One region of the Pseudoalteromonas sp. SWN166 genome, then DNA from elsewhere that is predicted to be linked to it. Evidence: predicted binding sites of a transcription regulator. Region 1 holds the regulator's gene; each other region holds the start of a gene.
What was found. The regulator sigma-54, encoded in region 1, starts transcription at its own class of promoters, with help from an activator protein. The targets are predictions, from matches to a motif close to GTTGGCACGNNNNTNGNNT.
Positions count from the first base shown of each region.

Region 2: I6F49_RS01020 (BON domain-containing protein) is a predicted target of sigma-54. The motif match lies at 827-845, and genes of this name have one in related genera.
Region 3: fliE (flagellar hook-basal body complex protein FliE) is a predicted target of sigma-54. The motif match lies at 1,639-1,657, and genes of this name have one in related genera.

Region 1 is NZ_JADYXB010000008.1:121,085-125,970, forward strand. Features, by position in the region: gene lptB (LPS export ABC transporter ATP-binding protein) at 1-658, shown strand, start outside; gene I6F49_RS07155 (RNA polymerase factor sigma-54) at 728-2,227, shown strand; gene hpf (ribosome hibernation promoting factor) at 2,254-2,541, shown strand; gene ptsN (PTS IIA-like nitrogen regulatory protein PtsN) at 2,546-2,998, shown strand; gene rapZ (RNase adapter RapZ) at 3,018-3,863, shown strand; gene I6F49_RS07175 (HPr family phosphocarrier protein) at 3,906-4,178, shown strand; gene mgtE (magnesium transporter) at 4,311-4,886, shown strand, end outside.
Region 2 is NZ_JADYXB010000001.1:215,127-220,012, reverse strand. Features, by position in the region: gene I6F49_RS01025 (LiaF domain-containing protein) at 1-553, opposite strand, end outside; gene I6F49_RS01020 (BON domain-containing protein) at 881-1,447, shown strand; gene I6F49_RS01015 (YqaE/Pmp3 family membrane protein) at 1,521-1,679, shown strand; gene I6F49_RS01010 (hypothetical protein) at 2,020-2,517, shown strand; tRNA gene I6F49_RS01005 (tRNA-Ile) at 2,771-2,847, shown strand; gene I6F49_RS01000 (5-carboxymethyl-2-hydroxymuconate Delta-isomerase) at 3,168-3,497, opposite strand; gene I6F49_RS00995 (CreA family protein) at 3,707-4,192, shown strand; gene I6F49_RS00990 (hypothetical protein) at 4,222-4,886, shown strand, end outside.
Region 3 is NZ_JADYXB010000007.1:78,905-83,790, reverse strand. Features, by position in the region: gene fliF (flagellar basal-body MS-ring/collar protein FliF) at 1-1,246, opposite strand, end outside; gene fliE (flagellar hook-basal body complex protein FliE) at 1,267-1,599, opposite strand; gene I6F49_RS06135 (sigma-54-dependent transcriptional regulator) at 1,756-3,222, opposite strand; gene I6F49_RS06130 (sensor histidine kinase) at 3,219-4,331, opposite strand; gene I6F49_RS06125 (DNA-3-methyladenine glycosylase I) at 4,464-4,886, shown strand, end outside.

The DNA of each region.
Region 1 (4,886 bases):
TCTTGAAGTAAAAGCTGGCAGTATTGTTGGCTTACTTGGCCCTAACGGCGCAGGTAAAACCACCACGTTTTATATGATTGTGGGACTTGTACCTAGCGACAAAGGTAAAATTTCTATCGATGATAACGATATTACTCTTTTACCTATGCATAGTCGTGCTAGATTAGGCATTGGCTACTTACCACAAGAGTCTTCAATTTTTAGAAAACTGACTGTTTATCAAAACTTAATGGCAATTTTAGAAACACGCAAAGAGTTAAATAAGCAAGCCCGAGAAGACACGCTCGATAAATTATTAGATGAATTTAGCATACAACACATTCGTGATAGCCAAGGTATGGCATTATCGGGTGGCGAACGTCGCCGCGTGGAAATAGCACGTGCGCTGGCAGCCGATCCTAAATTTATATTATTGGATGAACCATTTGCAGGTGTTGACCCGATTTCGGTATTAGATATAAAGAAAATAATAGAACATCTCAAAAATCGTGGGATTGGTGTATTGATTACCGATCATAACGTAAGAGAAACCCTTGATGTTTGTGAAAAAGCCTACATTGTTTCTCATGGGGAGCTGATTGCATCAGGTACTCCAGAACACGTATTAAATGATAAAACAGTACGCGATGTTTACTTAGGCGAGCAATTTAGGCTGTAACATTTACGCCATGTCTTTAAGCATCTGCTAGTATTAATTATAACAACATAAAAGGATTGTTAGAGATACATGAGGCAATCACTACAGCTGCGCATGGGCCAGCAACTTACAATGACTCCACAGCTGCAACAAGCTATTCGTTTGTTGCAACTCAGTACATTGGATCTCCAGCAAGAAATACAAGAAGCTCTCGACAGCAACCCGCTATTAGAGGTTGAAGAACCAGACTATTCCGAAGACGCTGCAGGTAAAAACGAGCAAAAAGCAGATACAGATGACATAACTGTTAGCGCATCTGCCGATGATGCTCCAAGCGAATACGAACAAGATAGTGGTGAAGCACTTGCAAAAGACACGCTAAGTGACGACATGGCTATGGATGTTAGTTGGGATGAGTACATGAGTGCCGCCCCTGCAGCATCATCAGGTCCAATGCCTGAAGACGAATCAATATACCAAGGCGCCTCTACTGAAACGCTTCATGAGTATTTAATGTGGCAATTACAACTAACGCCATTTAGCCCTACCGATGAAGCCATTGCTATTGCTATTGTAGAAGCCGTCGATGATTCAGGCATTTTAACACTAAGCTGCGAAGAAATTTTAGAAAGCTTTAATCAAGAAAACGAAGAAGATAACGAAGTTGAACTTGATGAAATTGAAGCAGTATTAAAGCGCATCCAACTGTTTGATCCTGTCGGTATTGCTGCACGTAGTTTACAAGAGTGTTTATGTATTCAACTTAACCAGTTTGATAAAGAAACACCTTACATTAATGAAACGAAAATGATTTTAACCGAGCATATTGATTTATTAGCAGCTCGTGACTATCGTACATTAATGAAGAAGACTAAGCTCAAAGAAGAAGAGCTTAAAGAAGTAATGACATTAATACATACTCTTAGCCCTAAGCCTGCAGATACTATTGTAAGAGAAGAGTCTGAGTATGTTATTCCTGATGTGTCAGTTAAAAAAATTAAAGGCCGCTGGGTTGTTGAGTTAAACCCAGATAGCATGCCTAAAATTCGTGTTAATAGCCAATACGCTGCAATGTCTCGCACTGTAAAATCCAGTGGTGACAGCCAGTTTATTCGCTCACATTTACAAGAAGCTAAATGGTTTATTAAAAGCTTAGAAAGTAGAAACGACACACTATTAAAAGTAACTAATTGCATTGTTAAGCAGCAACAAGGCTTTTTTGAACACGGCCCTGAAGCCATGAAACCAATGGTCTTAAATGATGTTGCTGAAATGGTAGAAATGCACGAATCAACAATTTCGCGCGTAACAACTCAAAAATATATGCACACACCCCGTGGTATATTTGAGCTTAAATACTTTTTCTCAAGCCATGTAAGCACCGAAAATGGAGGTGAATGCTCATCTACAGCAATACGTGCGCTTATCCGAAAATTAATCGCAGCAGAAAACTCAGCAAAACCATTGAGTGATAGCAAAATAGCGGATATATTGGCTGAGCAAGGAATTAAAGTAGCGAGACGTACAATCGCAAAATACCGCGAGTCTCTGGCTATTCCACCGTCAAATCAACGTAAAAGCTTGATTTAAGACGCTAAACAAAGAGGGTAATGCTTATGCAACTAAACTTAACTGGTCGTCACGTAGAATTAACCGATTCATTAAGAGACTATATTAATACTAAATTTGCGAAGCTAGAAAGACACTCTGATCATATTAATAATGTTCATGTCATTCTTGATGTAGAAAAACTAAATCAAAAAGCAGAAGCGACAATACACGTAAGTGGCGCCGAACTCTTTGCCTCTACAGAACATCAAGATATGTATGCCGCCATTGACTCGTTGATCGACAAGCTAGATCGCCAAGTAATTAAACACAAAGAGAAGCTTGCTCGACACTAATATGATGAAATTAAGCTCACTTATATGCCAGGACTGCAGCAAAGCTGCGGTCCTTTTTAATAGCAAAAAAAGGATTTTAGAGTTCATTAGCGAACTTGCTCACGCTAAACTTCCATACCTACCGCAACAAGACATTCTAACTGCTTTAATGAGTAGAGAGAAATTGGGTAGTACAGGTATAGGGCGTGGCATTGCGATTCCTCACGGAAGAATGAGCGGTGCAGAAGAGCCTTTGGCTTTAGTGCTCGTTAGCGAAACGCCAATAAATTTTGATGCTATAGATAACCGCCCTGTTGATATTTTCGTCGCACTCATCGTACCAGATGGAGATAACCAGCAGCACTTAAAGACTCTAGCTACCATTGCTGATAGACTCAATAACAAAGATTTTTGTAAGCAGTTACGTAGTGCAAAATCAGATGCTGAACTTTACCAAGTTATTGTTGATCAATCGTAGTTTTATTAAAGGGTGATAAATGGAGTTAATTATCATAAGTGGCCGTTCTGGTTCTGGGAAATCGGTTGCTTTACGCGTTGTAGAAGATTTAGGTTATTATTGCGTAGATAATATTCCAGTAAACCTACTGCCTTCATTAGTGCGCAGTGTATCTGATAGCTACGATAGAATTGCTGTCAGCATTGATGTTCGAAACATTCCTAAAGAGCAGGAAGAATTTAACGATATTCTTGAATACCTACCTGATTTTGCAAAACCTACATTATTTTATTTAGACAGCGACGATCAAACATTGATCAAACGCTTTTCTGAAACACGCAGATTACACCCATTATCAATAGATTCACTGCCTCTGGATTTAGCCATCAAAAAAGAAAAAGAATTACTTGATGTATTAATCACCCGCGCCGACTTTATGATAGACACGACTGACTTAAGCGTTCATCAACTCGCTGAATCTATTCGTGAAAAGATTTTAGGTAAAAAAGATAAGCAACTTATTGTCACGTTTGAATCGTTTGGTTTTAAACACGGTATCCCAAAAGAAGCAGACTATGTATTTGATGCACGCTTTTTACCAAACCCTCATTGGGAGCCTGAATTAAAGCCTTTAAATGGGTTAGATCAACCTGTTAAAGATTATTTGGCTAGTCATAGTATTGTGCAAAAGTTCACATGGCAAATTCAAACATTTGTACAAACGTGGTTGCCGCACTTAGAGAGAAATAACCGCAGTTATTTGACCATTGCCATTGGGTGTACGGGCGGTCAACATCGCTCTGTATATTTAGCGCAAACTATTGGTGAAAGTTTTGCAATGACACACCCCAATGTAAAAATTCGCCATCGCGAACAAGAAAAATAATATAGCTGAATAATCACCTGTTCAGCTTAGGTAGAGTAACTTATGCATTGTGAAGACACTTTTTTAATAAAAAACAAATTAGGATTACACGCCAGAGCAGCCACCGTACTTGCCCAATTGGCAGTGCAGTTTGATGCTACAATTACATTATTTCAAGATGACAAAGAAGCCGCAGGCGATAGCGTACTTGCACTCATGTTACTTGAAAGTAGCCAAGGCAAAGAAGTTAAAGTTGTATGTAAAGGCCCTGATTCTGAGCAAGCTTTACATGCTGTTGGAGAATTGATAGCACAACGCTTTAATGAACAAGAGTAATCTGTTTTATAAAAACAACACTCGCATTACTAATGCCTCAACTAAAACAGATATATAAAATAAATATGGTTAGTGACGCCAGTTAACTCACCTCCCCTCATAAAGTAATATAAAAATTTATAAAGGACGCCAATGCCTGAAGCTTTTGAACAAGATTACCCACTACAACAACTAAAGCAGGTGACTAAGTCACTTAATAGTGGTCAATTTGTTCAAGTTAGGCGCATGCTCGCAAAAACAGCTCCTTGTGATACCGCACTACTATTAGAGTCATCACCGCATAAAATTCGCCGACTACTTTGGCAGTTGGTTGATCCCGATGTACAAGGTGATGTTCTTGAAGAACTATCAGAAGATGTACGTTTAGGCATTATTGCCCAAATGGAACCTAAGCACATTGCAGCCGCAACCGAAGATATGGGCCATGATGACTTAGGTGAAGTATTACGTAGCCTGCCTGACACCGTTTACAAAGACGTTGTTAGCGCGATGGACATTCAAGACCGTGAACGTGCAACACAAGCACTTTCGTATCAAGAGCGTTCTGCTGGCGCGCTCATGAACACCGATACGGTGACCATTCGCCCTGACGTTACGCTTGATGTTGTACTTCGATATATTAGGCTACGTGGCGAGTTACCAGAAGGTACCGATGACTTATATGTTGTTGATAAGCATAACTGCTTTATAGGCGCTTTATCACTCAGT
Region 2 (4,886 bases), on a different contig from region 1:
CTTTACCTTCAATATGAATAGTCGGGCCTTGGCGCTTGTTAAGTGATACCGATTTATTTTCAAGGCTGCTTAATATACAAAACATTTTGGAGACTACGTTTACATGCTCTGGTACATATATTTCATCGCTACCAAAAATACAGTTAACGTGAATAGTTACATTTTGATGCGCAAAAATGGCATCGGTAAAATCGAGCACCACCGATCCCATAAAATTACTGAGGTAAATGTTTTTTGGTACTACCCACTGGCCGCTTCGCTCGTTAGAGCCTAAAATACTGCGTAGTGTAAAGTCATCATCACTGTTTTGTTGTGCACTATAGTGTGGAGAAAATTGCGACTGTTTTTCTGCTTTATATTGCTGGTCTGTATTAAGTGTTAAATCCTCTACTAAGGCTAAAAGAGCTTCGTTGTTAGATGCATCCATCGCGTCATCTAAACGTCTCTCAAATGCATCAACTGAAATAACCCCATGACTGTAATTATAAATTAATTGATCAATCACCTGTTCGCGTACTTGCTCTATTGGACGGTCTTCAACTTTTACAGACATGAGATATTCCTTATTATATTTACTATTGATACTTATCTTAATGTTTAATTGCAAACCGCGTACCAAATATAATTACTTTAATTATCAATTGGTTATTTTTTAATGGTGTTTTTTTCTTTGTTATATTAACGATAGATTAACCAAAAGAGCAATTATCTAGCTATTTTCACTATTTGAGAAAGTTTTACCGAGTAGCCTGTAAATAGTTACACAGCTATAGTTAAAGCTTTATCGCAAAACAACCTAAGCAATTGAATTTTAAGAGTAAGTAAACTTGGCCTAAAGCTCGCATAAGTTAAAGTGTCTTTAATCAAAAGGAGAAAGATTATGAAAACATTTAACAAATCTATTATCGCAGCTTTAGTTCTTGGTACTACGGCTATGGGTGCCCAAGCGAACAGCTGGGAAAACGAAAGTAAAGATGCTTGGATTGATGGTAAGGCAGAAACAGTTCTTCTTATGAACACTAATCTAAACAACTTTGACATTAACACTGATGTAAAAAATGGCAAGGTAGTACTTACAGGTAAAGTTAATAGCGAGCTTGATAAAGAGCTAGCAGAAGAACTTGTACTTAGCCTAGATGGCGTATCCGATGTTGAAAACAGCCTTACCGTTGTTAAAAGCATGGACACAAAAGATAGAAGCAAAGACATGATGGACGATGATGATAACGACCTAACGGACGCTAAAATCACCACTGTAATTACAACTCGCTTCCTGTTTGACTCGGAAGTTGGTGGTACAGACATCGATGTTGATACCGATAACGGTGTAGTGACTCTTAATGGCTCAGTAGAGTCTGAAGCTGAAAAGCAGTTAGCAGTTAAAATTGCTAAAAATGCTGAAGATGTTCGTGACGTAGTTGATAAGTTAACTATTGTTGCTGAATAACACAGTTATAGTTAAGGCCCAGTAAAGCTGGGCTTTACCCCTTTCTAATGCTTAATTTAAATGGAGTTTGGTCATGGATATTATCCGTATAATATTTTCAGTTTTATTACCGCCAGTGGGTGTATTTTTGCAAGTTGGCTTAGGTATGCATTTTTGGTTAAATATTTTATTAACACTGCTAGGTTATTTCCCAGGGTTAATACATGCAATCTACATTATTGCGAAAAAATAATGACACATTATATATTGTGTAAGCCGACTGCTGAGGTTTAGCTAAATACTTCAGTACCGATCGGCTCACAATATTAGTTTTTAAAGTAAACATTTTTTAATTTACTCAAACTAAGTGATTTATTTCTTGTAACTCGCTCCCAACATTCCCCCAGCTATTATTTACTTCAATTAAGCTTTCTAACTAACAGCAGTGTTCTGATTCTGTATTGATGCCATTTAGGAAATATTTAACATTAGTTTGTTTATATATCTACAATACGCGATTAATTACTCTATTATTTAGTGACAATATTACCATCACTTCTAAACCAAGTTTTTACACATATTGAGGTAGTTAATTGAATATTCGACTTATAATGTCAGGTGTTGTGTCATTCGTTTTTTATTTTAGTTGGGCCTACTGGGCAAATAATGCGGTAGACATTGCAAAATCGGTCACGCTTCAAGCTGCATTAGTGCAAGGCTTGTATAGTGGATTTGTAACGCTGTTTTTTACTTTTATTTTAGAAAAGGTCGTCAACAAGTATAAGTCGAGTTATGTAGCGCTTGCATTTGTAACTCCGATTATTTGTATGTTTCATTCTAAAACACCACAAAACGTAGCAATACGACAAAGCTTTAATAATGCAATTAACTCCAGCGCCTCATATTTAAACAACAAAAAAATAGCTGGAGTACTTTTTGCGCCTGTAATTCCGATTACTGTTCAATCGAGCTTAGTAATTCTGGTGAATGTAATTAATCAGACACCTAATTTGGCACTTACAGTAGCCCCAAGCATATTTTTTACAGCCTTGTATGCCTACACATATATGTTAGCTTTACTTAAAAAGTAGAGCGTTAAATATAAAAGACTGATGTGGGAGGAAGGTTTTTATAATTTAATGCAGTGAATATCATGGGAAATATCTTACATTTTATGTTTATATCCGCATAAAAGATTACTATTTAAGCAGTTAGCTTACTGATTGTTAAAATAAAGGTGTTTGGTAGTGACAAGCACCTAAAAAGTTTTTATACTGCAACCCGCTTTAGTCGCTCTGTGACTGAACGCTTCAAAAATTAGCTGCCTAGCAGTTATATAAAGTTGGCCCCTTAGCTCAGTTGGTTAGAGCACACGACTCATAATCGTTAGGTCCCCAGTTCGAGTCTGGGAGGGGCCACCACTTTTACAAGCTTTCCAAGTAAATACCTACTCAAATTATTCAAAGCTACATGAATTTAATTTCGTGTTATTTATTATTTTTTAGTTACCCCTAATAATAAACGTAATCTAAATAAAGTTAATCCATAGATTAAGCTAAGCTTTCTTAAATTAGAAAGAGTGCAAATACATTATTAAATTTCAGCGTTAGATCAGATGCTATGTATGCTCTGCGCTACAAATGACAGTGAGCAGCATCTAATTTAAGAATACAAAAAAAGCCCCAATCGGGGCTTTATGTTATTAGTGTTTACTTTTATTGCTCAAAACTACAAGAGTTAACTAATTTTTACGGTATATCTCATGCTCAATATCGTAAATGTTTACGCTTAAGCTATCTGAATCGCGACAATACGTTTTTAAGCACGAAAGTAATAGTTCGCTTAGCATTTGCTTTTGCTCAATTGAGCGCCCAGCCAATATATGTACCGCAATATGTATAAACCCTGATTTTCCTGCGCCTAGTTGATATTGCTGATAAGCAATAGCGCGCGTTTTTATGGTTTCTAATTCAAATAAGTTACTTTGGAAGGCGGTGTTGTGGATTTTTTCTACGAGAACTTGTGGTAATACAGGGAGATCTTCTGAGTGTTCAATAATAATATGCGGCATTACAGCGTTTCCTATTATGAGTTACTACTTGCGACGAGAGCCTTATTGTACCAAATACGTCGATACTCGCTAACCCCTCACGACATTAAAATGTTTACTTTAAACTAATTTAGTCGTATTTATTTTTGATGTTAGTATAAAAACAAACAGGTGAACCTTCGCTTAGTAACTTAGCTACTAAGTTACCTATATATTGATTAAGGATAAGTATGAAATTACCACAAAAATTTAAACGTTTAGCGTTACTTGCAGGTGCAGTTGTTACGTTAAGTGCTTGCTCTGATGACGTTGCGTCGGTAAGCCTTGGGTTATTTACAACTAAAGATGTTGTGGTGAATTCGCAGCAAGATCCAATCCTCGAAGGTGTTACTTGTCATATTAGTCATATAGAGGCTAATTTGGACTTTTCAGATCCCTCTGATATGTCTATTGCATGTCGTCAAACGGGGCCTATTACAGCGCAGCAGCTACAAAAAATAGACCGTAGTAAATCAGGTGAAGTGATATTTAAATCATCTAAAAGTATATTATTTAAATCACTAAAAGTGCGCCGTATTTACGATGCTGAAAACCGTACTTTATTGTATTTATCGTATTCAACTAAAGAATCTAGTGGTAGCCACCACCATGCACTATCAACAGTGCCGCTATACAATACTCAAGCGTGGGATTGGGCGCTTACACAAAAAAACTAAACTAGCACTAAAACTTATAAGAGCACCTTATGTTAGCTTTATTTAAATCGGCACCTTTATTGGAAGATCAAGAGCAGCAATGGCTTATTGATACATTTATTTGGGCTGTAGAAAATTTTGAGGCTGAATTTTTTACTAAGCACACCCAAATAATACTGCCAACAGCCACGTTTTTTCCTGATTCAGTGTCGAGCATTGAAGAGATGGCGACCAACGTTTTTACCCGCGTTACTAATTACGCGGGTATGAATGGATGGCCTATTCAGTTAGTTGCACCTCAGCAATTACAACCGCAGGTTTTTCCGCATTTTGAATTTAGTGAACAAATACGTGGCGAAGGTAGTCATTTAATTGTGCCGCCAAGCCATACTATTAATGTCTCGTTTAATCCTAATCAGATAAATCAGCCACAAGATTTGGTAGCAAGTTATGCGGGTACACTGGCAACCATACTTATTCATCATGTTGGTGTATTACCACCTGGGGGTAAAGATTATTTACCACAAGCTGCCGATGCGCTTGCCTGCTTTTTAGGGTTTGGTGTAATGATGAGCAACACGGTGTATCAGTTTAAAGGGGGTTGTGGCTCTTGTTATAACCCATACGCTAATCGTGAAGCTAAGTTAAGTGAAACGCATACGGTATTTATGCATGCTCTTATTAGTTACTTTAAAAACGATAAAGACTCTAAAAA
Region 3 (4,886 bases), on a different contig from region 1:
GAATATTTGACAATGCCTCTACCGAACGTGGAGTCATGGTTGTTTCGCCGTTTTCTCCCACTTTAGGGACGTAGTCAACAGCAACCGATACACTTATTCTGCGTATTACACCACTTTGCTGGCGCTTATGTGAAATGGTTGTATCGAGTTCATAATTACGTGTTGCTTCTTTGTGGCTACGTGTTGGAGAAGTAGCACTACCTGCACCACCTTGCCCCGCAACCTCAGGAATATTTGAATTTAGCGGTGGCTGATTTGTAAGCGCACCAGGAATACCAACAGCTAGGCCACCAATGTTATTTTCTTCAAATGTGGTTTCACTTCTTACTGCTGGTAGATCTGGATTATAGCGTTTTTGAGTTTCTTCAATTGAGCTAAAGTCCATGCTCAAATCAACTTGGGCCGTGTAGTTTGCAAGCCCAACAACCGGTATTAAAATACTGTCTATTTTTTCAAGGTACTCTTGTTCGCGCTTACGCTCTAAATCGTATTCTTTACGAGAACGTGCTGCTAATGAACTCTGCGAACCTGAATTTAATAGTCGACCGTTTTGGTCGGTAACCGTAACTCGCATAGGCTCTAAACCCTGTACTGCCGAGGCAATCATATCAACAACAGAGTCTACTTCTTCACGGTCAAGTGAGCGGCCACGCTTAAGTGTTAATACAACAGTCGCTGATGGTTTTTTCTCTCTGCGGGCAAATACGTTTTCTTTAGGAATGGCTAACAATACTTTGGCGCGAGTAATGTTGTTAAGCTCTTCAATGGTGCGAGCTAATTGTTGTTCACGGCCATGTTTTAGGCGTTCACGCTCTAAGCGTTGGCTTACACCAAAGCCCATATCTTGCATAATGATGTCAGAACCCGACGCAGGACCTTGCTCTAACCCTTCGCGAGTCATTAACAATTTAATATTTTGGTATTCACTTTCGTCAACCGATACAACATTGCCATCTAGTTGATATTCAATTTGTTGCGCATCTAAAAAGTCTAATGTTTGAATCAGCTCTTCAGTTTGCATTTTGCCCAATGGGCGCATATCTGGCTGACGAGCCCAAATAATAATAAAAATCGCGATAGCTAAACAAATAGCTAATGCTATAACCAGTGTTACTTGGCGCAATACATCAACGCCATTTAAAGCACTTAAATAGCCTGATTTTTGTTCTTGTTGATCATCACCACCACTTTGGTCGATACCGCCACCAGCAAGTGCTAGGTCTGTAGATTGGTTAGATTGCGCCACAATAATTCTCCACTACCTAATTAAACAGGCATGTTCATGATTTCTTTATAAGCTTCAACAAGTTTATTACGAACCTGTACTGTAGCCTCAAAAGCAACTGACGATTTTTGAGAAGCAATCATCGCTTCAGCAAGCGATACACTTCGATCCCCCATTTCAACCGCTTTTACTTTTTGACCCGCATCTTGTTGCAAACCGTGCACTGTATTTAGCGCATCACTTAACATGTCGCCAAACTGGGAAGTAGAAGTAGGCTGAACTTGAGTCGGCAATTTATTAATTTGATTATTACGGCCGGCTTCTAAAGCCATTGATTGCATTTCTTGAAATACAGCACTGTTTTGAATTTTCATAATTTATCTCTGACACGCAGTGAACTCTTACAAGTAATAAAGCACAAAGCATGCCAAATAATTAATCATTTAAATACAGTAAGTTAACTTGTTATTTTGAGAGTCAGAGTTTTGACAACCCTAAGTTCGCAGCGCAAACTTAGGGTTTGTTGGAGGTTATGCAGGGAGTGAAATACCTAAATCGCGCATTTGCGCTAGTTTATAACGTAAAGTTCGCGGGCTTATGCCCAACGTTTCGGCAACGTCTTTACGTTTACCTTGGCAACGTGCAAGAGTTTCTAAAATAATACGATGCTCTTTGTCTTTAAGCTCATCTTTATAACTACCGGTATCTGCCGCTAGTAAGCCTTGCTTAGGTTCAACCTCAACAGGTGATTTTTCATCGTAATATGCAGAGCTTAACGTGCTTTTCTCAATACCTTTATCTGCGTGAGCTAATTCTATTGGTGATACTGTTTGCGACGGTGCCAATGATGGCTCCATAACAAAGTTACTAGGCGCTAAATTTTCGATAAAAATAGCATGCTCGTTTATTGTATCGCCACTTCGCAGTATAAGTGCACGCTGTATAACGTTATCAAGCTCGCGTACATTACCAGGCCACGCGTGAGCCAATAACTTTTGCTCAGCAGCTTTATCTAAATACGCCATGGGCTCTTTGCTTTTAATTATATGGCGCTCAATTAAATGCTTAGCCAACACAATAATATCGCCAGGGCGTTGGCACAATGGTCGCCACATTAGTGGAAAAACATTAAGCCTGTAATATAAATCTTCTCTAAACTGGTTTTTAGCAACCGCTTCTTTTAAATCACGATTACTGGTTGCCAAAATACGTACATCGAGCTGAATTGTTTTACGACCCCCTAAACGCTCTACTTCACGCTCTTGCAGTACGCGTAACAGCTTAGCTTGTAGCCCTAAGTCCATCTCAGTAATTTCATCAAGTAAAATGGTGCCGCCTTGTGCTTGCTCAAACTTACCCGGACATGCTTGAATCGCGCCCGTAAAAGCCCCTTTTTCATAACCAAATAACGTGGCTTCGAGCATATTTTCAGGTATGGCTGCACAGTTAATCGCCACAAATGGCTCATTACATCGGCTCGACTTATCATGAATATAACGAGCAAGTACTTCCTTACCAGAACCACTTGGACCAAGTACCATAACACTCGCATCAGAGCGTGCTACTTTACTTGCAAGCTCTAATAATTGAATACTGGTTGGGTCGGCAACAATAGGGCCGTCGGTTTCTTTTGCTTTTTCAGGCAAATAACGGCTCACCATATTTAATAACACTTCAGGTGCAAATGGTTTTGCCATGTAGTCAATTGCACCTAGGCGCATGGCCTCAACCGCATCGTCAATTGTGGCATACGCCGTCATCATCAATACAGGTAAATCAGGGTGGTTTAATTTAATACTGCGTAGTAAATCAAGCCCACTCATTGCGCCCATTTGCACGTCGCTTACTACAAGCGAAAATTGATCTTTTTTAAGCAGTAACATTGCTTGCTCAGCACTGCTGGCTGCAACACATGCAATACCCGACATTTCAAGGGTATCTATTAAGGCCTCTCGAAGCCCAGCGTCATCTTCGACAACTAAAATAGTGTTACTCATAATGACCCCTCTAATTTAGATGTTGCCTTAATAGGCAGTAACAAGCTAAAGCAGGCACCACCCTGCGTATTATTAGTCACATCAACACGGCCTTGGTGCGCACTAGCCACCGAACTCACTACAGCAAGCCCTAAACCTGTGCCCTGACTTTTTGTAGTAAAAAATGGTTCAAAAATTTTATCGCTTTGGCTTAAATCAACACCTGGCCCATTGTCGCTCACACTAATGCGAACCATATCTAAATCTTTTAAATCTCTTTGTGCGCTAATTTTTACTTTTGCACCGCCGCCAATAACTTGAATACTATTGTGCACAAGATTTTGAATAGCACTGGCCAATGCCGTTTTATTACCGACTATTTGTATATCTGGCTCTGGTAAGCTTACATCCAGCTCACTTTCATTAAGTGCGACCATCGCATCAGCGCCCGCTTTAACTTCTGTTAAAAGCTGCTGCATTGAAACTTGCTCAACCACTTGCTGATCGCCACTTTTAGCAAATAACAGCATGTCGTTTACTTGAGTTTCTAAATCTTTTAAGCGCGACATTAACTTTGTTTGAAAGTTATCGCGTGATGCCTCAGGTAAGCGTTTTGAGCCTAAATTAGCAGCGTACAGCATAGCGGCTGAGAGCGGCGTACGTACTTGGTGCGCTAACGACGCAACCATTTTACCCAGCGCGCTTAAACGCTGCATATGTGCAACACGTTTTTGTAAGCGGCGAGTTTCGGTTAAATCCGTCATTAAAATAAGTTGCCCAGGCTCTGGTGCTAAAGCTGTAATATCAAGTTTTATTAAGCGCCCGTCTTTTAAAGACACTTCATGACCATCATCTTGATGTGGCCTAAAAGAGCGCTGAATTACGTTAAACCAGCGTTCGCCTTCAAGTGGCTCGCCAAGCATATCAATCGCTATTTGATTCGCTTTTGCAATCAACCCTTTGCCATCAAGTACAACCACGCCTGCTGGCATGGTATCAACCAAATGCGAAAGCCAACTTGCTTGCTTGCGCAGATCGCTTAATTCACCAATGTACTCCTCTTGAAGTAAACATGGGTTATACTGATTTGCAGAAAAAAACTGTGGTTTTAGCACGCTAGCAAGGGCCATAATCAAATCTCGAATTGATGTAGATACATGTCTAAATGCACGATTTATACCAAAATTTATTTACATACTTATCATTAAGTTACATCAATAATTTGAGCGACATAAAAATGACGCACACAAAAAGGAATAATAATGAGTGAGCAAATAAAGTGCCGTTGCCCGTGGCTCGACACCACTAAACCCGACTACGTTATTTACCATGATAAAGAATGGGGCGTCCCTCTTTATGATGATACAAAGCTGTTTGAATTTATCACTCTAGAATCCGCGCAAGCAGGCTTAAGCTGGTACACAATTTTAAAAAAACGCAGCGGTTATAAAAAAGCATTTGCTAATTTTGATGTAAATAAAGTGGCACAATTCACACAAGATGACGTTGACAGATTAATGCTTGATGAGGGTATTGTGCGCAATCGCTTAAAAATTGCGGCAACTGTTAACAACGCTAAATGCTTTATAGAAATACAAAAAGAATTTGGAAGTTTTAGTAACTACCAATGGCAGTTTGTGGGTAACAAGCCCCTGATAAGTAATTTAAATAACGTTGAGGATTAT